4 regions of the Pseudoalteromonas sp. B131b genome follow, and region 1 is predicted to be linked to each of the others. Evidence: predicted binding sites of a transcription regulator. Region 1 holds the regulator's gene; each other region holds the start of a gene.
The links. Region 1 encodes LexA, which represses DNA repair genes until DNA is damaged. Its sites were predicted from a motif close to TACTGTATNNNNATACAGTA; they were not measured.
Positions count from the first base shown of each region.

Region 2: a site for LexA is predicted at 4,109-4,128, ahead of dinB (DNA polymerase IV). Genes of this name have one in related genera too.
Region 3: a site for LexA is predicted at 4,873-4,892, ahead of ruvC (crossover junction endodeoxyribonuclease RuvC). Genes of this name have one in related genera too.
Region 4: a site for LexA is predicted at 3,650-3,669, ahead of P4S65_RS09130 (YebG family protein). Genes of this name have one in related genera too.

Region 1 covers NZ_JARLUZ010000001.1:1,131,981-1,139,831, forward strand. The annotation lists gene P4S65_RS05275 (PaaI family thioesterase) at 1-102, opposite strand, end outside; gene P4S65_RS05280 (M12 family metallo-peptidase) at 337-1,827, opposite strand; gene lexA (transcriptional repressor LexA) at 2,091-2,708, shown strand; gene coxB (cytochrome c oxidase subunit II) at 3,176-4,318, shown strand; gene ctaD (cytochrome c oxidase subunit I) at 4,318-5,910, shown strand; gene P4S65_RS05300 (cytochrome c oxidase assembly protein) at 5,910-6,440, shown strand; gene P4S65_RS05305 (cytochrome c oxidase subunit 3) at 6,476-7,351, shown strand; gene P4S65_RS05310 (DUF2909 family protein) at 7,254-7,562, opposite strand; gene P4S65_RS05315 (SURF1 family protein) at 7,577-7,851, shown strand, end outside.
Region 2 covers NZ_JARLUZ010000001.1:51,237-59,087, reverse strand. The annotation lists gene P4S65_RS00290 (response regulator) at 1-1,755, shown strand, start outside; gene P4S65_RS00285 (fumarylacetoacetate hydrolase family protein) at 1,772-2,386, shown strand; gene P4S65_RS00280 (aldo/keto reductase) at 2,441-3,493, opposite strand; gene P4S65_RS00275 (acyl-CoA thioesterase) at 3,503-3,937, opposite strand; gene dinB (DNA polymerase IV) at 4,140-5,192, shown strand; gene P4S65_RS00265 (M17 family metallopeptidase) at 5,323-6,858, shown strand; gene P4S65_RS00260 (methyl-accepting chemotaxis protein) at 7,221-7,851, opposite strand, start outside.
Region 3 covers NZ_JARLUZ010000001.1:3,384,248-3,392,098, forward strand. The annotation lists partial or broken gene tolA (cell envelope integrity protein TolA) at 1-380, opposite strand, end outside; gene tolR (protein TolR) at 385-816, opposite strand; gene tolQ (protein TolQ) at 803-1,507, opposite strand; gene ruvB (Holliday junction branch migration DNA helicase RuvB) at 2,662-3,672, opposite strand; gene ruvA (Holliday junction branch migration protein RuvA) at 3,680-4,297, opposite strand; gene ruvC (crossover junction endodeoxyribonuclease RuvC) at 4,300-4,824, opposite strand; gene P4S65_RS15550 (ABC transporter permease) at 4,954-7,455, opposite strand; gene P4S65_RS15555 (ABC transporter ATP-binding protein) at 7,445-7,851, opposite strand, start outside.
Region 4 covers NZ_JARLUZ010000001.1:1,997,713-2,005,563, reverse strand. The annotation lists gene fadR (fatty acid metabolism transcriptional regulator FadR) at 1-295, opposite strand, end outside; gene nhaB (sodium/proton antiporter NhaB) at 599-2,179, shown strand; gene dsbB (disulfide bond formation protein DsbB) at 2,282-2,800, shown strand; partial or broken gene P4S65_RS09140 (DUF6170 family protein) at 2,828-3,105, shown strand; gene P4S65_RS09135 (ComEA family DNA-binding protein) at 3,122-3,418, opposite strand; gene P4S65_RS09130 (YebG family protein) at 3,721-4,038, shown strand; partial or broken gene putP (sodium/proline symporter PutP) at 4,150-5,615, opposite strand; gene P4S65_RS09120 (EAL and HDOD domain-containing protein) at 5,959-7,182, shown strand; partial or broken gene P4S65_RS09115 (MlaA family lipoprotein) at 7,229-7,833, opposite strand.

The sequences.
Region 1 (7,851 bases):
AATTTCAATTCCCATGGTTTTCATTAGTGTACCTTGGCCGTTTATACCCTCATCTAGCTGTTTGCAAAACTCTAAAGTAACAGGTTGATACCAAATACTCATAAGCTTACCTTTTAAAATAGTAGTAAAAATATGGCTTATATTTTCATAAAGTTAAGATAATGAAAATAAAAAAGTGGATCTAAATTTATAGCCAGATAGCGTGAGGCGGATAGTAAGAAGTAATAATAGGGATATCGTAGTTTATTGATACAATCGAGCAGTAAAGAAGAAATCGCCCTAGGCTAAATATAAGCAAGCAGCATAATGTTACTTGCTTATACTTAGCCAGATCTTTTATTGGTAACTAGCTATTAACTCGACATTACTAAAAGCACTGTAGCCTTTAATCATAATAGAGTAATTACCAGTGCGGGTGTCGCTACAGCTTTCATTATTTCCGTTTTTATACGGTCGGCAATCGTAGTTACTGCTCGTTGCAATTGCATTATATTTTACATGTAGGTCAACATCCCCAGTGCCATTAGAGGTCGAAAATGTGACTTGCTCAGCTTCACTTGGCACTGTAAAAGTAAACAATTGCTCACTGTTTCGATCACCACTAACAACGATAGATTGGTTATTTTGCAGTGTATTGTTATTTACCGGTGGGCTAGATGCAGATCTAAAATTTGCAATTGTGGGGTTTGTTAAATTTAAGACTCTAGCGTTATCGTGTTTTGATGGAGTTCCCATAACACTTCCGCTGTATGATTTGTTTGGATTTGACCAGTAATTGATTCTTGTGCAGTTATTTGTGCAGTTATAAGCCATTACTGAACGCCATTGTGATTGAGGTTGCTGATAACCATGGCCGAACGAATAAGGAGATGTTGATGGATCGTTTTCAGGGTTATGACGAGCACCTTGTAAATGACCAATTTCATGACCGAAAGAGTAATAGCCGGTTGCACAGTCATAATCAACCATCGCAAATGCGCTGTTAGCATTTGCACCAATTGCTTTGGCTTGGCCACAGTAGCCGTTAACGTCGTTTATTAATATGACTACATCAGCACCGTATTGATCTCGTAGTGTGTGCGCTTCATCCATATAACCATCGTTTTTGGTAGCTAAACGATTTAAATCCGTACCTGAATTTGTAGCTTCAGTATAATTAACTCGGCTTACATGGGCCAAACTAACAACTGCGTTGACACCTGAGTTTTGGTAACCCTGATTAGTTTCTACTATTGCAAGATCAATCAAGCTATTAATATCACTAGATTTTTGTTCTGCGGCTGGGGTGTATAAAACGAGTAAGCTAATATTGCTTTGCGCGTTAGTTGCCATAGCTGTTTGGAAGCTTTGTTCTGTTAAAATTTGTTCACTGATTGAAATAGTGTTGCTAGATTGCTGATAATCGGGTGCATGCTCAGCAGGTTGCTTGGCAGGATCTAATTCAATAAAATTATGACCAGAATGTTTATTCGGTTGCAATTTATAAACATGTTCATTTACCTTTATCGTACCAGAAATCCCCTTTGTAGATTTTATCAGTGTTACTTCGTCACCATCTAAGCTTTTACCTACCCAAATTAAGTTACCAGTTGCTGATGTACTTGCTGTACTTTTGATAAATTCAATGTCACTTCCCTGAACAGGTAAAAAGAATGCATTGGTTTTTGCGCTTAGTTCGAAAAGCGGTTGTCCAAATTGAGATTGAGCATTACCTTCTTTATTAATGTTTTGCGTAAAGTTAGAGTGCTGCACTTCGAAAAGTGGGACTTGGGCATACGCATAGCCGCTAAACAATAAGCCAATAAACAATGGTGAATATTTTTTCATTTGATAATCCTTTTAAGTGTTTGTACACATAAAGTGTACATGTTAATAAGTTGTTTTCAATTTATTAACATGTGGCTGTCATCAAATTAGCCCTTAATCGTAAATATAAAGATACAAATGTTTATTTTATGTAAGCAGTCGTTGTTTCTACATAAGTGTAAAAGTGATTTATTAACAGCAAGCAATCAATGTAATTTAAATTTGCGATTTTTATTTAACTGTATATACTCACAGTTAAATGTACTGTATGGAAAACCAGTTGTATGCGACCATTAACGAAGCGCCAAGCTCAAATTCTCGAATTAGTTAAAGTTTTTATTAAAGACACTGGTATGCCTCCTACACGTGCTGAAATTGCACAAACATTAGGCTTTAAAAGTGCCAATGCTGCTGAAGAGCATTTAAAAGCGCTTGCTAAAAAAGGTGCTATTAAGATGAAACCAGGTGCAAGCCGAGGTATTCAACTTGTTGAGGAAGAAGAGCCTGAACAGTTAGGTTTACCTCTTATCGGGCGAGTCGCAGCGGGAGAGCCTATTTTGGCGCAAGAGCACGTTGAGAGTCATTGTAAAATTGATCCATTAATGTTTAAACCAGCTGCTGATTTTTTATTGCGCGTTAACGGTATGAGCATGAAAGATATAGGTATTATGGATGGTGATTTGTTAGCTGTGCATAAAACTCAAGTTGCAGAAAATGGACAAGTTGTAGTTGCTCGTGTTGATGATGATGTTACCGTAAAGCGGTTTGAAAAAGCAGGCCGAAAAGTATTATTGCATGCTGAGAATGACGACTTTTCGCCAATTGAAGTTGATCTAGAAAATGAATCTTTTAATATAGAAGGTTTAGCCGTTGGAGTTATAAGAAACGCTGATTGGATGTAGTTTTTAATTTATTTTTATAAATGCGTGCTTTTTAGCACGCATTTTTGTTTTAACATTAGCACTAAAAATATGACGTAAACAGCCAACTAATTATTTTAGCTGTAAATTTTTTTGCACTTATATTTCCCCCTCCGAATACGTTAAACCCCTTTGTTTTGCTCATATTTTGAACTTCCTGTTGACTAGTTGATTACTGACTTTTTATTAATTACTCAATATCACCTGATTGTTTTTTATACTAAAACTTGCTTGTTGTTCGTTTTTTAGCTAATTATTAATGTGCTGAGCTAATAATAACTCACAGCTTTTTAGTTTTGAGAACACACAATATACACAAACTCGTTGTTGGCGCAGCAAAACCAATCAATATTAAATAAGATTGGCTAAAAAAATAAAAATAACGAATTGGCGTTTAAGCCGTATGCCTCTTCGCTTTGCATTCGCAATAGCATCAAAGGAGCCGTCACATGGGTAAACTGACCTCTACCTTGTGGCTTATATTATGTGTTTTTTCGCACTCAGTTTTGGCGAACAGCCAATACAATATGCGCAAAGGCGTAACCGATATAAGCAATAATGTATATCAGCTGCACATGACCATATTTATAATATGTTGTGTGATTGGGGTGATAGTGTTCGCAATTATGTTTTGGGCACTTATTCATCACCGTAAATCTAAAGGGGCTGTACCTGCCCAATTTCACGAAAGCACTAAAGTAGAAATACTTTGGACTGCAATTCCGTTTGTTATTTTAATTGCTATGGCAGTACCAGCCACTAAAACCCTTATTGCAATGGAAGATGCCAGCAAAGCTGATCTCACTATTAAAATTACGGGTTCGCAATGGAAATGGCATTATGAATATATGGGCGAAGATGTAGAGTTCTACTCTATTTTGTCTACCCCGCAAGATGAAATAGCGAATCTTGCAGATAAAAACCCTAACTACTTACTTGAGGTTGATAAGCCTCTTGTACTGCCAATAAATCAAAAAGTACGATTTTTAATGACTTCTGATGATGTTATTCACTCTTGGTGGGTACCTGATTTTGCAGTTAAAAAAGATGCGAACCCCGGCTTTATAAACGAAACATGGACCAATATTAACGAAGAAGGTACTTACCGAGGCCAATGTGCCGAGCTGTGTGGTAAAGATCATGGCTTCATGCCTGTTGTGGTGGTTGCTAAATCTGAGGCTGATTTTAAAACATGGTTAGCAGATGCAAAGCAGGCTAAACAAAAAGCAGCATTAGCAGATGCCGCATTACTTGATAAAACCCTCCCAAAAGAAGAGTTAATGACTTTAGGCGAACAAGTATATATGGCTAATTGTGCAGCGTGCCATCAGCCTACGGGCATGGGGTTACCGGGTGTATTTCCTGCACTTAAAGGCAGTCCGATAGTGCTTGGCGATATAAAAGATCACATTGATGTAGTTATCCATGGACGACCCGGTACGGCAATGCAAGCTTTTGCCAAGCAGTTATCTATAAAGCAATTAGCTGCGGTTATTACTTATAAACGTAATGCGTGGGGTAATGATACGGGTGATGTTATTCAACCGAGTCAAATACAGACAGCACTTGATGCCAAAGTGGAGGCGAACTAATGAGTAGCATAGTAGAACAACCTAACGCCAATGAAGCTCATCATGCTCATCACCCAGCTAAAGGTTTTAAACGCTGGCTTTACACAACTAATCATAAAGATATAGGTAGTTTATATTTAATTTTTTCGCTGACCATGTTCTTAATTGGTGGCGCAATGGCTATGGTGATCAGAGCTGAACTATTTCAACCAGGTTTACAGTTGGTCGACCCTCACTTTTTTAATCAAATGACCACAGTGCATGGTTTAATTATGGTGTTTGGTGCGGTTATGCCAGCCTTTACAGGCCTTGCTAACTGGATGATACCACTCATGATTGGCGCGCCAGATATGGCATTGCCAAGAATGAATAACTGGAGCTTTTGGATTTTACCGTTTGCGTTCTTAATCCTATTGGCATCGTTATTTATGCCTGGTGGGGGTCCTGCATTTGGTTGGACTTTTTATGCACCACTGTCCACAACATACAGTAATGATAATACTGCATTGTTTGTATTTGCCGTACATATTATGGGAATTAGCTCAATAATGGGCGCAATCAATGTGATTGTAACCATAGTGAACTTACGTGCCCCAGGCATGACATGGATGAAGTTGCCCTTATTTGTATGGACGTGGTTAATTACTGCCTTTTTATTAATAGCGGTAATGCCAGTACTTGCAGGGGCTGTCACTATGGTACTTACCGATAAGTACTTTGCGACCAGCTTTTTTGATGCCGCAGGCGGTGGCGACCCGGTGATGTTCCAACACATTTTTTGGTTTTTTGGTCACCCCGAAGTATACATAATGATTCTTCCTGCCTTTGGCATTATATCTACAATAGTACCTACCTTTTCTCGTAAAAAACTTTTTGGTTATGCCTCAATGGTATACGCCACATCCTCCATAGCACTATTGAGCTTTATTGTATGGGCTCATCATATGTTTACTACTGGGATGCCGGTCGCTGGCGAGTTGTTTTTTATGTACGCGACCATGCTTATATCGGTACCTACAGGAGTAAAAGTATTTAATTGGGTTGCCACAATGTGGAAAGGCTCAATAACTTTTGAAGTGCCAATGCTTTTTAGTATTGCGTTTATTGTGCTGTTTACCTTAGGTGGTTTTTCGGGATTGATGCTGGCAATTACACCTGCTGACTTTCAATATCACGATACTTATTTTGTAGTGGCGCACTTTCATTACGTATTAGTAACAGGGGCTGTATTTTCGATAATGGCGGGGGCCTATTACTGGCTGCCCAAGTGGACAGGCAATATGTTTAATATCACATTGGCTAAATGGCATTTTTGGCTATCGCTGGTGAGCGTGAACGTACTGTTTTTTCCTATGCATTTTGTAGGGCTTGCCGGTATGCCGCGTCGGATTCCCGATTACGCTCTTCAATTTGCCGACTTTAATGCAATCATAAGTATTGGTGGGTTTGCCTTTGGTTTATCGCAATTGTTGTTTGTAGCTGTGGTAATTAAATGCGCGCGTGGCGGTGATAAAGTGCCTGCAAAAGTATGGGAAGGGGCAGAAGGGCTTGAGTGGGAAGTTGACTCTCCAGCGCCATATCATACTTTTTCTACGCCGCCGGTTATTAAGTAATGACACACACACCGCTACTCAAACGTTTGGTACTTATTTGCATAGGCATGTTTGCCTTTGCCTTTGCTTTAGTACCTTTGTATGACGTGTTTTGTGATGTAACAGGGCTTAATGGAAAGCCTTCGCTTGAGCAAGCAGAGCAAAGTACACAAATAGTACAAAACCGAGAAGTCGGCGTTAGCTTTACTACTCACGCACAAAGTGGTGCACCGTTTGAAGTTAAATCAAAAGAATACAGTGTAGTGGTAAAACCAGGTGCAATGCGTGAGGTAATGTTTAGTGCTAAAAATAGCAGCAACCTAGATAAAGTAATGCAGGCTGTACCATCAGTCTCACCAGGTAAAGCGGCAAAGTATTTACATAAAATAGCCTGTTTTTGCTTTGATCAGCAACCTCTAAAAGCAGGGGAAGAACTTGAATTTAAATTGCTTTTTTATGTTGATACCGCACTGCCAAGCGATATTGAAGAATTAACTTTATCTTATACCGTATTTGATATTAGTGAACAGCTGGTGGCAAGTAATAACTAGCTTTTTAAACTAGTGTGAAACTAGGAGTAAATAAAATGAATCAAGAATATGAGCATTATTATGTACCAGAACAAAGCCCGTGGCCTATTGTAGGTGCTGTTGCATTGTTTTTTATTGCAGTAGGGGCAGGCTTAACAGTTATGAGTGTAGGTAAAGAAGGTGGTAGCGGGGTTTATCTGCTTTATGCCGGTATTGCTGTACTTGTGTATATGTTGTTTAGCTGGTTTAAAAATGTAATTAGTGAGTCGGACCAAGGTTTGTACTCAGCACAAATGGATCGCTCTTTTAGACAAGGTATGAGCTGGTTTATTTTTTCTGAAGTTATGTTTTTTATGGCCTTTTTTGGTGCGCTTTTTTATGCACGGGTATTGTCGGTACCTTGGCTTGGAGGCGCAGGCAATAATGCAATGACTAACGAGGTTTTATGGCCAACTTTTGAAGCTGTTTGGCCGCTAGTTTCAACACCTGCTGGCGAAACTACTCAAGCTATGGGCTGGCAAGGCTTACCGCTTATAAATACCTTAATACTGCTTACTTCCTCAGTTACTTTACATTTTGCCCACGTAGCAATGGAAAACAATAAACGCACTCCACTTAAGGTTTTTTTAGGCGCTACTATTTTATTGGGCGTTTGCTTTTTAGGGCTGCAAGTTGAGGAGTACATGCATGCATATAATGACCTTAATCTAACGCTAGATGCGGGCATTTACGGTAATACGTTCTTTCTATTGACTGGTTTTCATGGCATGCATGTAACGCTAGGAACCGTACTTTTATTTGTAATATTTTTACGGATATTAAAAGGGCACTTTACTAAAGATAAGCACTTTGCTTTTCAAGCAGCTGCTTGGTATTGGCACTTTGTAGATGTGGTGTGGCTGTGTTTGTTTGTATTTGTATATGTGCTGTAGCGTTTATTGGCGAATTATTTGCTTTAATAAAACCAAGTTTAAGCGCTGCAATAACAACAACTAAAACAACGACCGAAAACAATACGCGACGACCTAAAAAGTGAGACATAGGTCGTCCCTCAGTTTTCCCTGACACCATAATAAACAATGCTCTAAATAAGTTAAAAAGTATAAATATTAACAACAGTACGATAATAATTTTAATAATCACTGAGTTGACCCTTTATGCAGTTAGTTTTATGGCACAAACAAAAGCTTAGCTCACTAATCACACTTTGTATGGTTGTGGTTGTTGTACTTGTGTGTGTGCGATTAGGGTTTTGGCAGTTGGAGCGAGGTGAGCAAAAGCAGCAACAACTAACCGCTATTGCTAAGCAACAGACTCGAGGTGTGATGAGCTGGTCTCAATTACTTAACCTGCCTGATAGCTGGAACAAAACTGGTGTATTGGTTGAGTTAAAAGGGCGATTTGTGCAAAACCAATATTGGCTTTTAGATAA
Region 2 (7,851 bases), 1.1 Mb from region 1:
GAAGCCATTGCGAATGGCTTTAGCGGCCCAATTATTATGCTTACTGGGCAGTCAAACGACGAATTAGATTCAGCGGCGCTTGATGCTGGTGCAGTAGATTACTTAATAAAAACAGAAATGAGCTCGAGCCGTTTTGCACGCGCTATTCGTTATGCACTTGCTCGTAAAGATGTTGAAGGCGAGCGAGTAGAGCGTTTAAAAGCCGAAGCCGAAAATCGCTCAAAAGATCGCTTTTTAGCTCATTTGAGCCACGAATTACGTACCCCTCTATCGTCCATTTTAGGGTACACCGAACTCCTAATGCAGAGCGACTTTAGTCAGCAAGCAGAAAATGAGCTAGGTGTTATTTATCGAAACGGTAAGCACTTATTGAGCTTGTTAAACGATGTACTCGATTTATCTAAAATAGCAGCCGATAAGCTAGAGCTGACCTTAAGTGAAGTTAACCTCGATAGCATGCTTGCTGATGTATACACATTAATGCGTGTGTCTGTGCTCGATAAAGGCCTTACGCTTCGCTTTGAATCAAATCAGCCATTACCTTTGGTTGCACAACTAGATGCAACAAGGGTGCGTCAAATTTTAATAAATTTGATAAATAATGCGGTTAAATTTACCGATAAAGGCGAAATAGTTGTTAATGCGTGGACACAGTGGGTTGATGAGCGCGAAATGCTATTTTTTAGCATTAAAGACTCAGGTATGGGCATTGCCCCTGAAAAACAAGAACTGATTTTTAAACCGTTTGAGCAAATTGCCGATGTAGAATCGCGCTCTGTTGGTGGTGCTGGTCTTGGTTTGGCAATATGCGCTGAGTTATTAGCGCGTATGCAAGGAAGCATTAGTTTAGACTCCGAAATTGGCAAAGGCTCTACATTTACTATTTCTGTGTATCCGGGCGATATTAGTGAAGTAGAACGACAGGTACTTAATTTTAGCAGTGCCCCACAATTACAAAGTAAATCAGCACCTTGTAAGGTGCATGGACGTGTATTAGTGGTAGATGATTTACGCGATTTACGCATGTTGGTTGGCCACATGATTAGTACTTGTGGTGCAAGGGTTGATTATGCGGAGCATGGGCAACAAGCGCTGGAAAAAGTGCGTATTGCGGATGCTTACAAAGCTCCATATGATATTATTTTTATTGATATTCATATGCCTGTAATGGGTGGCAAGGAAGCGACTATAGAGCTTAGAAAAATGGGCTATAAAGGCCCAATAATTGCGCTTACAGCGGCAACGATGAAAGGCATTCGAGAGGAATTGGCAGCCCTTGGTTTTAACGATGTAATCCCCAAACCGGTTGACAGTGCAGTTTTGTACCAGTGTTTACAAGATTACTTAGTGGCGCCTGAAAGCGCACCACAACCTAAAAATATAAATAGTAGTAAAAGTTTAACCGAGAAAAAACAGCGTTTTTTACTTGTTGAAGATGACCACGATGCTGCGCAAATTACGCAACTACTCTTAGAAAGTTTAGGTGTAGAGACCGTGATTGCATCGAGTTGCGCGCAATGTTTACAAATACTCAATCACGATCAGCAATTTAATAAAGTATTGTTAGATATGCACTTACCTGATGGGCGTGGCATTGATTTAGGCCAGAAAATTAACGAGCGTTACCCAGAGCTACGCTTGGTAATTGTAAGTGGTGAAGAGCCTAATCCTAGAGAAATAAAAGATTTAAATATTGACCGAGTTTTACTTAAACCTATTAATTTGAGCTTGTTAGAAACGCTTATAAGCTCATAACAGAGACGTTACTCATATGCATTCAATAAAGTTAGTATCCGAAGAATTAACGCCAACAAAAATAGTGTGTGTTGGCCGTAACTACACCGCACACATTGCAGAGCTAAACAACGAAACGCCAGATCAAATGGTGTTATTTAACAAACCAAATAGCGCGATTACTAATACGCTATTTGCAGCTCATAACGGCGATACGCTGCATTACGAAACCGAGTTATGTTTTGTAATTAAAAATAAAAGATTTGCAGGTGTTGGACTCGGCCTTGATTTAACTAAGCGTACCGTGCAAAGTAAATTAAAAAATAAAGGGCTACCTTGGGAGCGCGCTAAAGCATTTAATGGCTCGGTTATTTTAAGTGATTTTGTAGAGCTAACCGATGCGATGAAGCATTTTACATTTGAACTTAAAATTAATAATGAAGTAATTCAGCAAGGCGATACTCATTTTATGCTGCATAACCCTGACTCAATTTTACACGAAATTAGTGAATTTATGAGCCTAGAAGATGGTGATGTGGTTATGACAGGTACGCCGTCAGGCGTAGGTGAAGTGATTGCCGAAAGTGTGTTCACAGTAAGGCTTTACGCTAATGAGCAATGCTTACTTGAGCAGCAATGGAGTGTAAGTTAACTGGACAATTAAACAGGTAATTAAACGTGATTTAGTTACCTGTTTAGGTTTGTATTAATAGGGCATTGGATTGTTTCTAAAAATAACATCGATACTTGTAAGTACGTCGTCACTTAGCGTGATATCAAATGCATCAATATCTTCTTTTAATTGCGCCATATTTGTTGCGCCAATAATTGAAGACGTTACACCGTTTACTTGATTACACCATGCAAGAGCTAGTTGAGCAGGGGAAATATTGTGATCATGCGCAAGTTCAACATATTGTCTAGTCGCTTGCTCTGCGTTTGGTGTATCTCTAAAAATACCGTTACGTTGCATAAAGGTCCAGCGAGAGCCTTCTGGCCGAGCACCATTTAAGTATTTACCCGTTAATAAACCTGCCGCTAAAGGCGACCAAGGTAAGTAGGCAATATCTTCGTGAACACATTGCTCTATTAGATACGGCCAATCTTTGGTATGCGCTAAGCTAAACTCGTTTTGAATAGATACTATGCGCGGCAAATTATGCTCTTTTGACAGGTTTAAAAATTGGCTTATTCCCCAAGGTGTGTCGTCAGATAAACCACAGTGCTTGATTTTACCTGCTTTAACACAATCGTTTAAACCTTCTAAAATATCCAGCATGCCAGCTTGATGTTCTTGTGTGTTTACGTCGGTAAATTTAAGCATACCTGGCCATTGTCTACCAAAGTGTGGGGTAGAGCGGTTTGGCCAATGTAATTGGTATAAATCTATGTAGTCAGTTTGTAAGCGTTTTAGTGATTCATCAACCGCCTCTATAACAGTTTGGCGAGTAATATTACCGCCATCGCGAACCCATGCTAAGCCGTTACCAGCAATTTTGGTTGCAAGTACAATTTTATCGCGCTTTTGTTGGTTACGAGAGAGCCAGTTACCAATAATTTGCTCAGTTTTACCATAGGTATCGGGTGATGGAGGAACTGCGTACATTTCGGCTGTATCAATAAAGTTTACGCCTTGAGCAAGTGCGTAGGCTATTTGTTCATCAGCATCATTTTGGGTATTTTGCATTCCCCAGGTCATGCTACCTAAACATACTCTTGAAACATTAACACCACTGCTTCCTAGTGGACTGTATTGCATAAAATTTCCTTATTGCTCGTCTTGAGCGTAGCTAATTAAAGCCGATAAAAGAGGCTCTGAAATAGGGGCTTTTTGACCTGTTTCAAAATCAAACATAACCACTTTCGAATTACCGGTTGTGGTTATGGCATTTTGTGCGTGACTAAATACTGTATAATTCATCATAAATCGGTCTGTTTTAATGTCAGAAATAGTGACGCCTACAGTAAGGGTATCTGGAAAAGTAACAGGGCGCTTATAACGAATATTATTTTCGCTTATAACAGGGCCAATGCCGCTTGGGCTAATTGTATCAAATAAGTTTATTTTATTTAAAAAGTCGATTCTGGCTATTTCAAAGTAACGCAGGTAAACCACATTGTTTACGTGTTGAAGGGCATCCATATCGGCCCACGCTACAGTAATGTCAGTATGAATAGGGTGCTGATCTTTAAACGTTTGCATGCACTTTAACTCTTTATTTTAAAGCACTAGATTATCAATATGACGATATGACCTCAAGGTAATTAGTGCGCTGTTTTTATGTATGACGAGTTTACTAAACTTGAACCCACCATAATAAATCGATTAATAAGAGTTTAGGAGCTTGCTTATTAATAATGATTAAACAATAATGGCTGTATAAATAAACAGTGTTGTAATGGTGATGAAAAAGTTTATTCATATAGATATGGACTGCTTTTATGCGGCAGTTGAGATGCGCGATAATCCTAAGCTGGCCAATGTGCCGCTTGCTATTGGTGGCAATAGTCGTAGAGGTGTACTTTCTACAGCCAACTACATTGCCAGAGAGTATGGCGTGCGCTCAGCTATGTCTAATTATCATGCAAAACAATTATGCCCTGATTTAGTTATTGTACCTGGGCGCATGGCTGTTTATAAAGAAGCTTCAAATCAAATACGTGAAGTATTTAATCGTTACACCAACTTAATTGAACCACTCTCTCTTGACGAAGCATACCTTGATGTAACTGATAGTAGCGTTTGTAAAGGCAGTGCTACGCTTATTGCGCAGCAAATAAGAGCTGATATTTATAATGCTACAGGGCTTACTGCATCCGCTGGTATTGCTCCTATTAAATTTATTGCCAAAATAGCGAGTGATGAAAACAAGCCTAACGGTCAGTTTGTTGTATTACCTGATGAGGTGGATGATTTTTTAGCACAGTTACCTCTGGGTAAAATTCCGGGTGTCGGTAAAGTAACGCTCGAAAAACTCAATTTAAAAGGATTATATACAGGTAAAGATGTACGCGAAAAAGGCGTAAATTGGATGCAACAGCATGTAGGTAATTTTGGCGTATCGCTTTACCAAAAATGTGCAGGTGAGTATGTCGGTAAGGTATCTACTAATCGTATTAGAAAGTCGCTAAGTGTTGAGCATACCTATGAGTATAACAAAACCAGCTTACAAGAATGCCTAGAACAGTTGCCTACGTTGTTAGATGAGTTAAAGGTGCGCTTGGAAAAACAACAATTACAAAATCGGATTAATAAACTGAGCGTTAAGGTTAAATTTGCGAATTTTATAGTAACCTCTGCGGATCAGGCTTATCACCAATTAAATACTGAGGTTTTTACACAACTACTTACTAAAGCTTTCCAGCGAGGTGTGCAGCAACCGGTCAGGCTTTTAGGTATTGGGGTGGGTATTAAAAATCAACCTGATCAAAACTTCCAACTTAGTATTCTCGATTAAGCTGTAAAGCCTGTAATTGCAAGTTGCCACTAAAAAGTGGATTAAACTAAACACTTATCGCAGCTTGCTGGTCTTCAATATTCAAATCGACGATAATAGGGGCTTATGTTTTTTAACAGGACCTTTATTTATGGCATATCCAAAAGCCGTATTGGCTCAGCCAGTAAGTGCTAGCCTTGAATCCACATCACATGATGCATTAATCATTATTAGTGATGACTTTTCTCAATTACCAAATAATTCGCTACGTGATGCTGTTTTAGCACAATCAAAAGTAGATTCTCGCATTGGTAAGCAAGTTATTTTATTAGTGATTGAAAATAAGCGTGTAGTACTTGCGCCAACCGGCCCACTAAACAGAGATTATGATGATGTGCGCCGTTATTTTGATGCAGCTAAACTTGCAATCAACGAAGCGAAGGCATCGGGTTGTATCAACCCAGCATTATTTTTACCAAATTTAAATGGCGATAGCCGTTACCAACATGCGCTGGAAGTTGCTTATTTAGGTGCTTGCCAAGCATTATGGCAGCCATTAGAAGCGCGTGAGTTTCATGGTGAAGGTATTGAACCGATAGCAAGTATTGGTTTAGTTGGTGCTAGCGAGCAAACAATTAAAGCCGTTAATGCAATTGCTGCTGGTCAATATGCTGCGCGTGATTTATGCGGTACTGAACCTGAACGTATGGCTCCACCGCGCTTTGCAGATTACTGTGTTGATTTATTTAAAGGCTCAAACATTGCGGTTGATGTAATCGATGATATTGCAGCTATTGATAAAAATTACCCAATGTTAAGCACGGTTGCTCGCGCATCGTATGCAGTTGAGCGCCATCACCCACGTGTTGTTAAGCTTGAATATGTACCAGAGGGTGAAATTACTCGTACCCTAATGTTTGTTGGTAAAGGCCTTGTATACGATACAGGTGGAGCCGATTTAAAAGTAGGCGGCCATATGGCAGGCATGAGCCGTGATAAAGGCGGCGCAGCATCTGTTGCGGGCTTTATGAAAGCCGTTGCTGATTATCAGCCTAAAGGCGTTAAAGTGGTATCGTACTTAGCTGTTGTTCGTAACTCTATTGGCTCAGATTGTTTTGTGCCAGATGAAATTATTACTAGCCGTGAAGGTGTTCGTGTACGTATTGGTAATACCGATGCAGAAGGGCGTTTAGCAATGGGCGACCTGCTTAGCGAAATGAAAGATTTAGCTAAAACTGAGGTTAATCCAACGTTATTTACTGTAGCTACATTAACGGGTCATGCAGCTCGCGCAATGGGTCCATACGGTGCGTATGTTGAAAATGGTCCAGCTCGTAGTGCTGGTGTTTCACGTCAAATCGCTGACCTTGGAGATTTGTGGGCCGATGGCGCTGAAGTATCGCGTTCACGACGTGAAGACTACGACTTTATTAAACCACGTACGCTAGCTGACGATGTTTTATCTAGCAATAACGCAGCATCTGCCGTTACTGCGCGTGGGCATCAGTTCCCAATGGCATTTATGGCTATTGTTGGTGGGCTAGATAAGCACGGTAACGACTCTACACAGCCTTTACCTTACGTACATATGGATATTGCGGGTAGTGGCGTTGAAGGTGGTGATTGGCAGCACGGTAAGCCAACTGCGGCATCAGTAACTAGCTTGTTTGCTCGTTACTGTTTATAAAATTTAAGGCCTGTTGACCTTTGTGGATTAAAATTTGTTATACCCAATGGCGGTTTGATCACGACTCGAAATTTTTAACCTAGTGGGCTAGGTAGTTGCTCCTGCGTTACTTATATATGTAACGTAGGATGAGGCCAAAGGGTAGAGTATGTTTGTCATTTATGAAGAATAACCAGATACCATAAATAGGCACTGCTTTACTTAATTACCAAACATACAGCTGAAAATTTAATCTGGAAAGATAAGCAGGTCTCAATATATAAATAAAAGCCCCAAATTATGAACCATAATTTGGGGCTTTTAATTTACACTATTTAAAATGTGACTCGAGGCTGATTTTTATTCTGAGTTCAATATTTAAACTATAGCTTAAAGCGATTAACAACATTGGATAACTCCGAGCTGCTTTGTTTTAGTTTATCACTAGCATCGGTAAGTTGTTTTGTATTGCTTAACGACTGTTCAGTTGAATGTGATAGGTCATTAATACGTAAATTAACTTCATCGGCTGCAGATGTTTGCTGTTCAGTAGCACGCGCTATTTGACTGTTCATTTCAGTTATTACTGATACAAGTCTTTCAATTTCGTTAAGTGACGTGTTGGCAGATGATGCTTGATCAACCGTTGATACGGAAAGTGTTTGGCTCGCTTTTACGGCTTCAACAGCTGCTTTAGTACCTTCTTGCAGCTTGGTGATCATTGATTGAATTTCATCAGTACTTTTCCCCGTACGACTCGCTAGTGTGCGCACTTCGTCGGCAACAACGGCAAAGCCTCGGCCGTGCTCACCTGCTCGAGCGGCCTCAATTGCAGCGTTAAGTGCAAGTAAGTTGGTCTGCTCCGAAATACTTCTAATAACATCGAGTACAGAACCTATATTATGGCTTTCGTTAGCTAGATCTTCCGTTACACGGCTCACTGTTTCTATATTGCTAGAAAGGGTTTCTATGGCAGTGATTGTTTTAGCTACAACATTTTTACCAGTAGATGCA
Region 3 (7,851 bases), 2.3 Mb from region 1:
TGCGCGTGCTTTTTTAGCTTGTGCTTGCGCCTCGGCTGTTTCTTTTTCTTTAGCCTTACGTTCTTGCTCTAATTTCTTAATATGACGGGTTTCTGACTCGCGCTGTTTGCGTGCATTTGCAGCTCTGCGCTCTAAATCACGGATGCGTTTGTCTTCTGCCTTTTTTTGTCTTTTTCTTGCTTTTGGAGTTCAGCTATTTTCTGCTCAACCATTTTTTGGTCAACTGTCACAGCTGACACCGCTTTATCAACATCAGGTATAGCTTTATTAAGCGTTACTTCCATAACCTTTGGTGCTGGCGGGTGAATGTTTGCCGATGCATATAAAAAACCACCCAGCGCCACATGCAAAACTACTGATTTAATTAATGAACTACTCATACCGTTATTTTGTCCCTTCGAAGGATTCTGTCATTAATCCAACTGACGGTACACCAGCACTTTTTAAAAAGTCCATTAAGAGCAATACCTCTTGGTATGATACTTTTCCAGATCCCTTTATCATTACAGGTACATCAGGATTTTTCATTAGCTGTAACTTAATCACAGCCGCTACATCAAACGCCTCCATCGGAGCCTCTGGATCAGTCCCTACACTAACGTAATATTTACCTTGTGCGTCAATCGAAGCAATAATAGGTGGCGCATCTTTAGTATCAACTAAATCTGACTCCGTCATTTTAGGCAAGTCGACTTTAACACCATGTGTAATAAGTGGCGCTGTTGCCATAAATATAATCAGTAGCACCAACATTACATCAATGTAAGGAACTACATTAATTTCTGCGACCGGACGGCGCTTCTTACGCTGATACATTCGCTTGGGCCTCTATTTGTGTAGCTGCTTGACGGTGTAAAATATTAGCAAACTCTTCCATAAAATTAATGTAGTGAGATTCTAGCTTTTCAACTTTATTAGAAAAACGGTTGTAAGCAATAACAGCAGGAATAGCTGCAAACAAACCCATTGCTGTGGCAATAAGTGCTTCTGCTATACCAGGTGCTACCATCTGCAACGTAGCTTGTTTAACTTCACCTAATGCTATAAAAGCATTCATAATGCCCCATACAGTACCAAACAAGCCTATATATGGGCTAATTGAACCCACTGTCGCTAAAAATGATAAGCTTGACTCTATTTTCTCTATTTCTCGAGAGAGTGCCACGCGCATAGAGCGGTGTGTACCTTCCATTACAATACTCGCACTTTGAAAGGTATTTTTCTTATGTCGCGCAAACTCTTTAAAACCAGCTGTAAATAGAGCTTCAATACCTTCAGATTGACCGTTACGTGATGAAATTTCGTTATATAGTTTACTTAAATCAATACCAGACCAAAATTTTTGTTCAAACTTTTTAGCACTTGCTAACGCATCTGATATTGCTTTTTTACGCTGAAAAATAATTGCCCATGACATTACAGACATAGCAACTAGCCCTAACATTACTAGTTGAACAAGCAAACTGGCTTCTAATATTAAATCCAAAAAATTAAGCCCTGATCCCACGTGAAACTCCTAAATAGTATCAAAATACGTCAAATTGATTGATTTGTGTAAATATGACCGCTCGTGCAGCCAAAAGTTGCACATAGTGTATCGAGTCCATTTCAAACTGACAACGATATTGCTATGAACAAGCAACAAAAAACGTTGAAATAACCTTTATTTCGCAATTATCTAGCAAAAGAATTTAAAGCCATTTCCGCTATTTAATAATGCGCTCAAGATATGCTTAAATATACAAGCAAAACACCATAAAACGCCTCATTTATTCAAAATCACTGCATAAACACTCAAAAAACTTAAACAAAACCTAAAGGTAATAGTAAAACTAATAGCGACAAGCAGTGCAAACTCAAACTTAATCACTAATTTTCATTAACTTACAAACAGAAAAAAACATTAATGAACAAGTTTTAAACAACCAGAAATTTCATTGCATTAGTTTTTATAATCCGAAATTATAAATTTTCTAGTTTGAATAATAAATATATATTGCGTATTATCTCCCCATACCGAGCTGGCACTGAGTGAAATAGCTTCATTAAGCAAAGTTCTTAGTAATAGGATATTTTATCGTATTACATTGTTTTACATTTTTAGGATAAAACCTAGTTGTGTAAAATGTAGTTCCCCAAGATTACTTCCTTCAACTTGTTGTTTACCCGCATTTTTTGCGGGTTTTTTTTGCCAAAAAAATTGAAATCATTTAATACCAATTTGCTTAATTGAGTGATCTATTTTGAGGTAAGAAAATCGTATCTATAACAAGGCAAAAATTTCGTTATTTAGTTGTTATCACTCATGCTCCTGCATTGCTCTGCATCCATGCAGTCGTATATCAGAAATTTTTAACACGGTTAACGTCAGATTCAACCCCTCTAATTGATTAAGTATTATTGCAAACTAAACAACACTGTAACAGCCTAATACGATAACGGCTATGCAATATACTCTATCTATCGAATAGCCCGCAGCATAGCCACGCAAGTCTTAACGCTCTGTGAATTAAGCGTTAACTGATTATATAGTGGGTAAAATTGTAATAACTTGGTTTAGAGTAACGATGTGAAAATATGGTGGGTAACATTATAAAATTAGGTATACGCGCTTGCTGTACATTTACTTATGCAAGCGCAAGTGATTAATTGAAATTTAGATTAAGTCGTCTTTTTTGGCATTAATCCAAAGTGATGGTATGCACTGTCAGAGACTATTCGCCCGCGAGGTGTGCGCTGAATAAATCCTTGTTGGATCAAAAATGGTTCTATCACATCTTCTATTGTTTCGCGCTCTTCGCCAATAGCAGCCGCTACATTGTCGAGCCCTACTGGGCCGCCCATAAATTTTTCAATTATGGCGAGTAAATATTTGCGATCCATATAGTCAAAACCACTTTTATCTACGTCAATCATGTCAAGCGCTTGCTTAGCTACTTCGGCGTTTACTGTACCGTCAGATTTTACCTGTGTGTAATCACGTACACGGCGCAATAAGCGGTTAGCTATACGTGGTGTACCGCGCGAACGCTGTGCAATTTCGGTTGCGCCATCGTCACACATTTCTAAACCTAGATAATGTGCAGAGCGCCCTACTATGTGCGACAAATCTTCTACAGAATAAAACTCTAATCGCTGCACAATACCAAAACGGTCACGTAGTGGCGATGTAAGCGAGCCTGCTCGGGTGGTTGCTCCAATAAGTGTAAATGCAGGTAGGTCTAATTTAATAGAACGCGCAGCTGGGCCTTCACCAATCATTATATCAAGCTGGTAGTCTTCCATTGCGGGGTAGAGTATTTCTTCAACTTGCGGGCTGAGTCTGTGTATTTCATCAATAAACAGTACATCGCCTTCCTCTAAATTTGTGAGCAGCGCAGCTAAATCGCCTGCTTTTTCAAGTACAGGGCCTGATGTTGTTTTAATACTTACGTGTAATTCGTTAGCGACAATATTTGCAAGCGTGGTTTTACCAAGCCCAGGTGGGCCAAATATTAATAAATGATCGAGCGCTTCACCACGGGTTCGGGCAGCTTCAATAAAAATTTCCATTTGCTGTTTAACATGAGGCTGGCCTCTGTAATCGGCTAAAAGTTTTGGTCTTATTGCACGATCTATAGAGTCTTCATTTGTTTTTTCAGTCGCATCAATTAAGCGATCCGCTTCAATCATGGGTTACTCACAACATAGATTTTAAAGATTCTCTAATAAGAACCTCAGTAGACATATCGGGTTTGCTTATCGATTTTACTGCTTTTTGAGCTTGTGGCAATTTATAACCTAATGCAAGCAGTGCCGATACGGCATCATCGGCTGCGTTATTAGCTATTGTCGCATCGCTCATTGGCTCTATTACTGCGCTGTCGCTAAATGGCGTAAATAAATCATTACCCCAATCTTTTAGTCTATCTTTCATTTCGAGTACTAAACGCTCGGCTGTTTTTTTACCTACACCGGGTAATTTAACAAGCGATGTTGAGTCTTCGTTATTTACACAACTTACAAATTGTTTTGCCGACATGCCCGATAAAATAGCTAAGCCAAGTTTTGGCCCTACGCCATTTGCTTTTAAAAGCTCTCTAAACAAGGCACGTTCAACTTTATTATTAAAACCAAATAATAGTTGAGCATCTTCACGCACTACAAAGTGAGTGTAAACAATCGCGTTTTCACCAATTTTTGGTAAATCGTAAAAACAGGTCATTGGCATTTGTACTTCGTAACCTACACCACTTACTTCGAGTAATATTTCTGGTGGCTGTTTTTCGACTAAAATACCATTTAAGCGGCCTATCATAATTATTTCCTTAAACGTCCTCTAACGGTTTTGCTTGCGCTGCCCGCTAGTTTAATTAAATTTTGTTCTGAGTGAGCGTGGCAAATCGCAATAGCGAGTGCATCAGCTGCATCGGCCTGTGGCGTACCGGGTAGTTTTAAAATATTTTTTACCATGTGTTGCACTTGTGTTTTATCTGCGCCACCGTTGCCTACTACTGCTTGCTTAATTTGCCTAGCTGAGTATTCAAATACAGGTAAGTCGGCCATTGCCGCCCCAACAATCGCAGCGCCTCTAGCTTGGCCTAGTTTTAAAGCTGAATCGGGGTTGTGCGCCATAAATACTTTTTCAATGGCAAAGGTTTCTGGCGAAAACTGCTCAATAAGCTGTGTAATGCCTTGGTAGATCATTTTAAGCCTAACCGGAAAAGGATGATCGGCTAACTTAATACAGCCACTGCCTAAGTATGTAAATTTAGAACCTTGATGGGCAACAACACCATATCCGGTCAAACGTGAACCAGGATCGATCCCTAAAATGATGGCCAAACAGCGCTCCATTGTTATTATTTTTAAATTACGCTAATAATGCCAGAGCACTGTATAAATTACCAGTACAAAGAAAAACAAAAATGCCCACGTACTAGGTGGGCATTTACAGAGCATGTTAGTTTAAGCTTACCCTAGGGCACGCACTAATCCTTGGGTGTTTTGTTTAAGTGTTCGGGCAATCATTAAATAACCTAAACCTGCCACAAATACGCCGCCAGCTACCGGACCTATAATCCATATACGTGGGTGTAACTTACCTGCTAAATCAAACATTTGTTGCTGCACAATTAAAAGCGCTATGTCGCTAAAAAGTGCGGCCACTAAACCAGCTAAACCGCCTAGTAATAAAAACTCATACAAGGTCGCGTTTTTAATTAATCGGCTTTTAGCGCCAAGCGTTCGCAGTATGACAATTTCTTGCATACGCTCACCTAAACTAGCTTGAACTTGCGATATAAGTACAAGCGCGCCACACAGCACTACAATTGCAAGTACAAAACCAATGGCGAGTGATACTTGCGAAATAGTTGTTTGTATTTGCTTAACAAAGTTATCAATATCAATGGCTGTAATAGTAGGGTAAGTACGTAATAACTGGCTAAAGTCACGCTTTTGATCCGGGTTTATACGCACCGACGAAATATACGTTGCCGGAAAATCTGCAAGTACATCTGGGCTTAAAATAATAAAAAAGTTAGGTTTAAGCGTGGCCCAATTTACTTTGCGCACACTGGTGATTTTAGCGTCGAACGACTGCGAACCAATTAAAAATGTAAGCGTATCGCCTATCTCAACATCTAAACGCTCAAGCATCGACTCCTCTACTGAAGCCTCAGCCATCGCATTTTCACCAAACCACGTGCCTTGTGTTACTTCATTTTGATCAGGCACATCTTTAAGCCATGTAAGATTTAGCTCACGACCAATACCTGCACGTGCTTCTTCGTCTTTTTTCTCGTTGTCTTGCAGCGATACAGAACGTGCTACCAACTCGCCGTTTACCGCATTTACACGTCCACGAATAGTCGGATAAAACTCTGATACCTGAATATCTTTTTGAGCTAAATATTCATTAATTGGCTCAAGCTCATTTTGCGTAATATTAACTAAAAACGCATTAGGCGCGTCGTTTGGTAGTTGCGACTGCCAATCAGATATCATGTCGTTTTTAAGTACCACTAAAAACAGCAGTAATTTAATCGCTAACGAAAAACTAATTAACTGTACCGCATTCACATTTGCACGCTTTTGAATAGATGCAATTGCAAGCGACCAACTATTACCTGGCTTTAATCCTAGTTTTCGACCACCACCAAATATTAATTTAGATACTAAAAACAGCACACCAATTAGCGCAAGTGTTGATATAAACAAAATAAGCGTTATTTTTATGTTGTTGCTAAATAACCACATTAATAAAAACACGGTTAGCGCACTCATACCTAAATGCACACGACTTACTGCCAACTTGTCACCTAAGTTACGGCGCAGTACTCTAAGCGGCGGAATATCAAATAAATCAAATAATGGTTTAATAGAAAACATAACAGCACAAATTACGCCAGTGCTTATAGCCACCAGCCAAGGTTTAAAGCCACCTAAGGGTAACTCTGTGCCCATACTTTTTGATAAGTAACTTGTTGCTATTTCTTGCAAGCCATAACCAATTAACAGCCCTATACTTACCGCCATTGCACATACAAGCAATAAATGCAGCATGTATATTTTGCGGATCATTGAGCGGCTACCGCCTAGCGTTTTCATCATCGCTACTGGGTCGTATTGGCGTTCACAATAACGTTTTGCTGAAACAGCTATAGCCACTGCAGCCAAAATAATACCTAATAGGCCGGCAAGTAATAAAAAGCTCTCTGCGCGGTTTAAACTGTTTGAAATGGGTGATTGGCGGTCTTTAACACCATACCATTGTTGGTTTTCTTTCATTTGTGGTTTAAGCCACTCGTAAAAGCTATTTATGTCGGCCTCACTACCTGCATAAAGTTGGCGGTAATAAACACGACTACCCGGCTGCACGACTTCAGTTTTTGCCACATCGTCAATATTAATAAGCACACGACGGCTGCTTGAAAATACATTAAATGGCGCGTCTGGCTCCTCTACAATAACTTTTGAAACATTAAATAATGCAGCGCCAAGCTCTACTTGCGCGCCAATATCAATATTTAAACTGTAAAATACCGACTCACTTAGCCACACATTACCCGTCGTTGGTCCGCTATTAGCAACTTTAGTTTCACCGGTTAGGGTATCTTTAACTTTTAACTGCCCTTTTAGCGGGTACGCATTAGATGCCGCTTTTACTGAGCTAAACTGCATTTCATCATCGGCAAACAACATAGTGTCGAAATACACCATTTGCGCTGTTTTTAAATTTTGGCTCTGTGCTTGAGTAATAAAAGCGGTGTCCAGAACATGATCGCTTGCAAGTACACGGTCTGCTGCAATAAAAGCACTGCTTTTTTGCGCAATACTTTGCCCTATTCGCTCAGTAACCATCGACAATGTAAGCACGGTTAACACAGCAAGAGCGATAGCTGCGCTTATAACCGTGAGCTCACCACGGCGAAATTCTCGCGAAAATAATTTAAGCGCTAACTCAACCCACATCGGCAACGTCCTCTACTTGGCTTTTTACCAGTAAACCCGCTTCTATTTGAATAATGTGCTCACATTTTTGTGCAAGCCCTTCATCGTGAGTCACCAAAATAAGGGTAGTGCCGTGTTGCGTGTTTAAATCAAATAATAAGGATTCAATCATTTTACCGTTTTTGCTGTCTAAATTAGCCGAAGGCTCATCAGCAAATAGTATTTTAGGTGTACCAATAAATGCTCGCGCAATAGCAACACGTTGTTGCTCACCGCCAGAAAGTTGCGACGGGTAATGATCAATTCGATGGCTCAAGCCTACTTTTTCAAGCAAAGCAATTGCTTGCTCTTTCGCATCACTTTCGCCAGCAAGCTCTGCTGGTAGCATAACGTTTTCAAGTGCCGTTAAGCTTTGTA
Region 4 (7,851 bases), 870 kb from region 1:
TCAGCTCAGGCATTTTATCTTCATCAAGGCGTGCTAACGTTTCAAGAATATTTAAACCAGACGTTTCCCAAAAATTATTAACTCGTGTCGGTTTACCGTGCTGGATAGTCAACCAACCATCGCGAGCTAAACGCTGTAGTACTTCTCGTAAAGTTGTTCTTGTGACACCAATTAACTCTGAGAGCTCTCGCTCGGCAGGTAGAATTGAACCTGGAGGGAAATCGCCATTCCAAATAGACTCAACTATATATTCTTCAGCAAATCCTGCTGGGCTTTTCGCTTTAAAAATTCTCATTCAATTCCCACTCGAAGTAATCTACAACTTATCGTCTTACACGAATAACTGACTGATTGTACCAGAGGAAGCACAACTAACAAGTAAAGTAAGGCATATTAGTTCAACCAAATGAGTAGAAATTTAATATTTATAAATAATTAAATTTTGATTTTTCTATTTTAGCTACAGTGTATATAAATATAGGCCACATTCACATTAGGTACATTGTTATCACTTGCATATTTTTGTTTACACAAAGCTTTAGCTGAATTAACTTAACGGGCACTAGCTATACATATAAGTACAATAAAAGGAACACCTATGCAGCAGAGTGTTTTAACTGCAACATTTAAGAATTTTTTAGGTAATGCGCCACAATGGTATAAATATACGATCATTACGTTTCTAATTATTAACCCTATCCTTTTTCAACTAAATCAATACGTGGCAGGCTGGGCGTTAGTATTAGAATTTATATTCACCTTGGCAATGGCACTTAAATGCTATCCACTGCAGCCTGGTGGCTTACTTGTCATTGAAGCCTTATTTATAGGAATGACGACTGCAGGACAAGTTGAACATGAAATAGCACAAAACTTAGATGTAATTTTGCTGTTGATTTTTATGGTCGCCGGCATTTACTTCATGAAAGATTTATTACTCTACATTTTTACGAAACTAGTCGTGTCAGTCAGAAGTAAATCTATTTTATCTTTAGCGTTTACTCTTGCAGCTGCTTTTTTATCTGCATTTTTAGATGCATTAACAGTTATGGCAGTAGTCATTGCCGTTGCAATGGGATTTTACAGTATTTATCACAAAGTCGCGTCAGGAAAAGACTCCAACAGCGAACATGATATAAATGATGATAATCAAGTAAAAGAAGTTAATCGCCAAGAACTCGAAGAGTTTCGTGCTTTTTTACGTAACCTATTAATGCATGCATCTATTGGCACTGCACTCGGTGGTGTTTGTACTATGGTTGGTGAGCCTCAAAATTTAATTATTGCTGAGCGAGCGAGTTGGCAGTTTGGTGAGTTTTTCTTAAGAATGCTGCCTATCACCTTGCCTGTATTTTTTGCTGGTTTATTAACTACTTTTGTTCTGGAAAAAACAAAAGCCTTTGGGTATGGCGCTAAATTACCTAAAAAAATTCACACTATCTTAAAAAATCACGCTGAAGGGCTTGATAGTAAACGAACTAAACGCGATAAAGTTAACTTAACTATCCAAGCGTTCATTGCGGTATGGCTTATTGTCGGTTTAGCAATGCATTTAGCCGCTGTTGGGTTAATAGGTTTATCAGTGATTATATTGGCAACTGCCTCTGCCGGTATTATTGAAGAACATCAACTAGGAAAAGCATTTGAGGAAGCTCTGCCATTTACAGCGCTTTTATGTGTGTTTTTTGCCGTTGTTGCCGTTATTATAGACCAACACCTATTCACACCTGTTATTGCTTGGGTACTTACATTTGAAGGGCAATTACAATTAGTCATGTTCTTTATCGCCAATGGGTTACTCTCCATGGTAAGCGATAATGTATTTGTTGGTACTGTGTATATAAACGAAGTTGCAGCGGCACTGAAAGCTGGGGAAATTACCCGTGATCAATTCGACCTTTTAGCTGTTGCTATTAATACAGGTACCAATTTACCAAGTGTTGCGACTCCAAACGGTCAAGCTGCATTTTTATTTTTGCTTACATCAACACTTGCCCCAGTACTGCGTTTGTCCTATGGGAGAATGGTTTACATGGCATTACCATATACAATCGTGTTAACTACTATAGGGCTTACCTTTACTTACATAGGTTTAAGCGATATGACCGAACTAATGTATCAATGGGGCTGGATAGATCATCATGTAGCGACCATAGGGGCTGCATCAAGTAGTCACTAATCTCATCTTAAAAAAAGCTACTTCGATAGCTTTTTTCCTTTTTGTTGCTGCGTACTTTATCCTACGCCATAATATATCGTCTTATTTAAGCGTGGAATTTTTATGAACTGGCTTGCACAATTACCGACTCAACGTACCCCGTGGATTTTATTCACCGTTATTGTTTTTTTACTTGAAGTAACCGCCCTTTTCTTTCAATACAAAATGGGGTTAGCACCTTGCATAATGTGTATTTATCAACGTACCGCAGTACTAGGGTTACTTAGCGCTGGTATTATTGGCTCAATTAAACCGCAAAACAAAGTAGTCAGAATAGCGGCTTACTTAACTTGGGGCGTATCAAGTGTTTGGGGATACCTGATTGCTCAAGAACATATAGATATGCAAACCACCACAGACCCTTTTGCTTTTAGCTGTGAATTTGAACCTAATTTCCCATCATTTTTACCATTGCATGAGTGGATCCCTAGCTTTTTTCAGGCAACTGGTGATTGTGGAAATATAGACTGGCAATTTTTGGGTTTGAGTATGCCCGCTTGGATGGAAATCATATTTGGACTATTTGCTAGTGTATTTTTTATAGTGATTAGTAGTCGTTTACTTTTTAAAAGATCGGTTTAATTAGTATGTTTACTTTTTTCGAGTCAAATTATAGAATTAAAACATTTAAAAGTACGCGAAAGGCAAGCCGTTATAGCCCTGTCGCTAGGTCTGATTTCACCTACTGAACGCGTGTTATTACGTATAATAAAGCTTATATTATTAAGCCCACTGTTTTTAATATTTACCCTATTTGAAGGCTGGGTAGTTATTCCATTTTTAATGCTTGGTGTACTTTGTTATCCATTATTAACTACGCCTATCGAAATTAATTTTGCCAAAAAAATCTTAGTAAAGCATTAAAAGAATATGATCAGGGCGCTTAGAAGCGCCCTAACCCACTTATAATGTTATTTTATCTTTTAGCTTAGTTATTAACTTTTTTCCTACACCTTTCACTTTCGCTAAATCGTTTACTTCAGTAAACTCTCCATTTGCTTCCCTATAATCAACTATTGCTTGTGCTTTTTTCTTCCCTATTCCTGGTAGCTTAGCGAGCATACTCGCATCAGCATCATTAATACTTACAACATCATATTTAGGCATTTCTTTGACCACATCAACTACCTGTGAAAACGCTGCAGTAGTCGGGAGCAAACATAATATACTTATGAATAAGAGTTTTTGTAAAAGACGCATTTATTTTCCTTATTGTACTTTCGAATTATTAAATTTTGCTCAGGAAATAGTAAAATAAAAATAGCTCATTATATAAAATCACCTAAACACATGATCACTATTATCCGAAATCCTAAAATGCAGCTGGTACAACAAGTGATTTATTAAATAAAGTAAAGTTACAGTTTTTTGTCAAATCTTAAATAAACTAAAAATTAATATCAGATACTTGCAAATTACACCACAAACCATTACTGTACATAAAAACAGTAATCTAATGGTTTTCATAAACCACATTGCCACGCAAGCTTGCAGGAGAAATCATGGCTGTTGTTGTTAAATATGTTGTAGAACGAAACGGAGTCGAGCGCATGACGTTTACTACTAAAAAAGAAGCTGATGCTTATGACAAAATGCTCGATATTGCTGAGTCGCTTGAGCTAATGTTAGAAAAGGTAGATGTGCCATTAAGCGAGCAACAAATAGAGTCACTTGCTTTAGAAATAGCAAAGAGTAAAGAAGACTTTATGACTATATTAAAAGGTGGCAAAGACCCAGTTGTCACCAAAGCCCCAACAAAAACTAAAAAGTCAGATAACGTTGTATCAACTGAAGACAACAACGATAAAAAAGCAAGTTAACTAGCCGTTTGCTCCCTATTGGATGAGTTAAGCTAAATAAAAAAGGGAGCAACTAAGTTGCTCCCTTTTTTATTGCTTACCACTTATTTTAAAATAGGTGGTAATTGCTATTTAAAGCTCTTTCTCTACTTCATCAAATAAAGCAGTGATGTTTTGCTCTGGCTCTTTTGTTACTAAGCTGATAACAACAATTGCGATACAAGATAAAATAAAGCCAGGTACAATTTCGTACATAAAGCTACTTAAGCTTTCGCCATTAATAGTGAATGGGCCATAAATCCAAATTAGCACAGTAAATGCACCCACTAACATACCCGATAATGCACCGGCAAAGTTCATGCGTTTCCAATAAAGGCTAAATAAAACCAATGGTCCAAACGCGGCGCCAAAGCCTGCCCAAGCATTACTTACTAAATCTAAAATAGAGCTATCTCTGTCGTAAGCTAAGTAAATGGCAAACATAGCAACTATAGCAACACTGATACGGCCAACAGCCACTAGCTCTTTATCACTCGCCTCTTTACGCAAAAATGTTTTGTAAAAATCTTCTGTTAGTGAACTTGAACTCACTAATAACTGAGATGAGATTGTGCTCATAATTGCAGCTAATATAGCGGCAAGTAAAAAGCCTGCTATTAGTGGATGAAATAAAAGCTCTGAAAGAACTAAGAAAATAGTTTCTGGGTCTTTGACCGTAATATTATTTTCGTATGTGTAAGCGGCGCCAAAAATACCAGTAGCAACTGCACCAACAGCAGCAACAATCATCCAAGTCATACCTATACGACGCGCTGTGGGCATCTCCTTCACACTACGAACAGACATAAAGCGCACAATAATATGAGGCTGTCCAAAGTATCCCAACCCCCAAGCCATTGCTGAAATAATCCCTAAAGTAGACCCTGCACCTATCCAATTAAGCATTTCGGGGTTTACACTATGTAAAGTGGACTCTAAAGGCTGTTCTAAAAGTGAGTAGGTTACACAAGGCACTAAAATTAGTGCGATGAACATAATACAACCTTGAACAAAGTCAGTTAAGCTGACGGCTAAAAAACCACCAAACAAAGTATATAAAACAACAACACCTGTAGTGATATACAAACCCATCTCATAACTTAGCCCAAATGAGCTTTCAAATAATTTACCGCCGGCAACAACACCAGAAGAGGTATAAAGCGTAAAGAAAACAATAATAACTACTGCAGATACAACGCGTAGTAAGTTAGATTTGTCGTTAAAACGATTTGAAAAATAATCTGGAATAGTAATCGAGTCATTTGCTTTTTCTGTATAAACTCTGAGTCTTGGAGCTACTAAAAAATAGTTTAACCAAGCACCTGCGATCAAACCAATCGCTATCCATGTACTGCTAAATCCACTTACAAACATTGCACCGGGCAAGCCCATTAAAATCCAACCACTCATGTCAGATGCGCCAGCAGATAATGCAGCGACACTGGGGAAAGGTTTCGCCCACCTAACATGTAACCAGAGACATCGCTTGTAGATTGTTTATATGCATATAGTCCGATACCTAGCATTACAACAAAATATAACGCCAGTGAAATAATCATTCCTGTTTCCAAATTAGCCTCCGCACATTTAATAATACCAAGCTTTTAATCCGAATATTGACTCTTAAAATTTTATAATAAAGACAGCATTGAGGTAAAAGCATTCCAGCCGACTATATCATGCCTAATATGGAAATCTCCAACTTGTTACCTTTTCCTAGTTTAAAAATATTCATGCTGCACACTTTTAGAACAACACTATGTAAACTCACAAAATAAAACAGATAAACCCTCTTATTTTTAATGATAATTTATTAATCATGCAAATATACGTAATGCTATTTTGAATGTTTTCCAATATATTATTACAATACCTGCTGACTTTACTCATACGGAATTGTTTATGTACTTTTATGCCGCACGCCAACCGATTTTAAATCGTGAAAAAGAACTCATTGGTTATGAGCTTTTATTTCGCGATGGCGTCGATAATGTGTTTCCCGATATAGATGGTGACGAAGCGACAACACGTTTAATAGAAGGCAGTCAATTCAACTTTGGTTTAGAAGATTTAACTGATAATAAGCCCGCTTATATAAACTTTACGTTGGATACGTTATCAAAAGGTTATCCAACACTACTGGGTAAAGATACAATTGTGGTTGAAATACTCGAAACAGTTCAACCCGGGAAGCGCTTATTAGCAATTGTTAAAGACCTAAAAGATAAAGGGTATACTATTGCACTTGACGATTACATTCATCAGCCTGTGTGGCGTCACTTTTATCCATTTATAGACATCATTAAAATTGATTTCTTAACATGTGATACAAGTACAATAAAAAACGTTATTGACGATATAAAACAACATTCTCATATTAAATTACTTGCTGAAAAAGTTGAAACGTATGAAATGTATAGCTTGGCATTAGAACTCGGTTTTGATTATTTTCAGGGATTCTTCTTTTCAAAACCCGAGATGGTGCAAAGTAAAGCATTGCCACCATCAGAGATGGCATTAGCTGAATTACTGTATGAAACCTCAAGTATTGAAATAGATCTTAAAAAAATCACTAATGTATTTGAGCGTGATGTAAATCTATCTTATAAGCTTCTTAGGTATTCAAACTCTGCTGCCTTTGCAAGGCGTGCTGAAATCAGTACAATTAAGCAGGCACTTATTGTGCTTGGCGCTAGCGAAATTAAAAAGCTCTTATCATTACTTTTTGCTGCGCAAGTATCTGCAGATAAGCCCGTTGAATTAATCAAATTATCCTTAACCCGAGCACGTTTTGGTGAATTACTCGCTATTTCTCATGGCCAATTTAAAGATACTGGCATGGCTTTTTTAACCGGTATGATGTCTCTAATGGATGCTATTTTAGATGAGAGTATGGAAAGCGTAATGCAGAAATTACCTTTATCTAACGAAATAAAAGCAGCATTACTCGATAACGAAGGTTTATTGGCACAATACCTAAACCTAGTTAAGTATTATGAGCAAGCAAACTGGTCAGCTGCCAACGACATAACTACAGAACTAAACCTTGGTGAAAAAGTACCTGATGCCTACCATGAAGCGCTAGCTTGGGTCGATGAGCAAATGCATTTAATAATTCACGAATAATAACAACGCCAGCATTTAGCTGGCGTTTTTGTTTGCTGGTGTTGGGTTATAAGCTTTCTAAAAAGTCTTCATCAAAATCAGCGGGCTCTTCTTTGATTGGCGGGTTACCATCGTATAGTTCATAAATTTGACGCTGGAAATAAATATCTTTCACAAACAAGTATGGATCAAGTGAATCATTTAATAGCCCCTCTTGAGGGATTAATGAGGCGCGCGCTTCCACTGCCTTTAAAACAAACACTAGAATAGTTTGTGGAGTCGTTAATGCTACCTCAGGTAGTACAAAGTTATCGACGACATCACCCGTTAAGTTACGCACTGTTTTTGGCCCCATAGCAGGCAGCATTAAATAAGCGCCATCGCCCACCCCCACACACCCAAGGTCTGTCCAAAGTCTTCATCTACAACTTCAAGGCCTAATGAGCTGGCAACATCAAACAAACCAAATATGCCAACAGTAGAATTAACTAAAAAACGCGCAAGGCTAACACTTGCATTACCCGGCTTACCTTGCAGGCCGGCATTTATCATATCTACAGGAGCCGTTATATTGTCGGTAAAATGGACAACGCTCTGGCGTACAGGTACAGGTGTAACTGTCATGTAACCAACTGCTGCGGGGCGCAACAAGTATGCATCGAGTACATCCATATTAAAGTCATATAATGG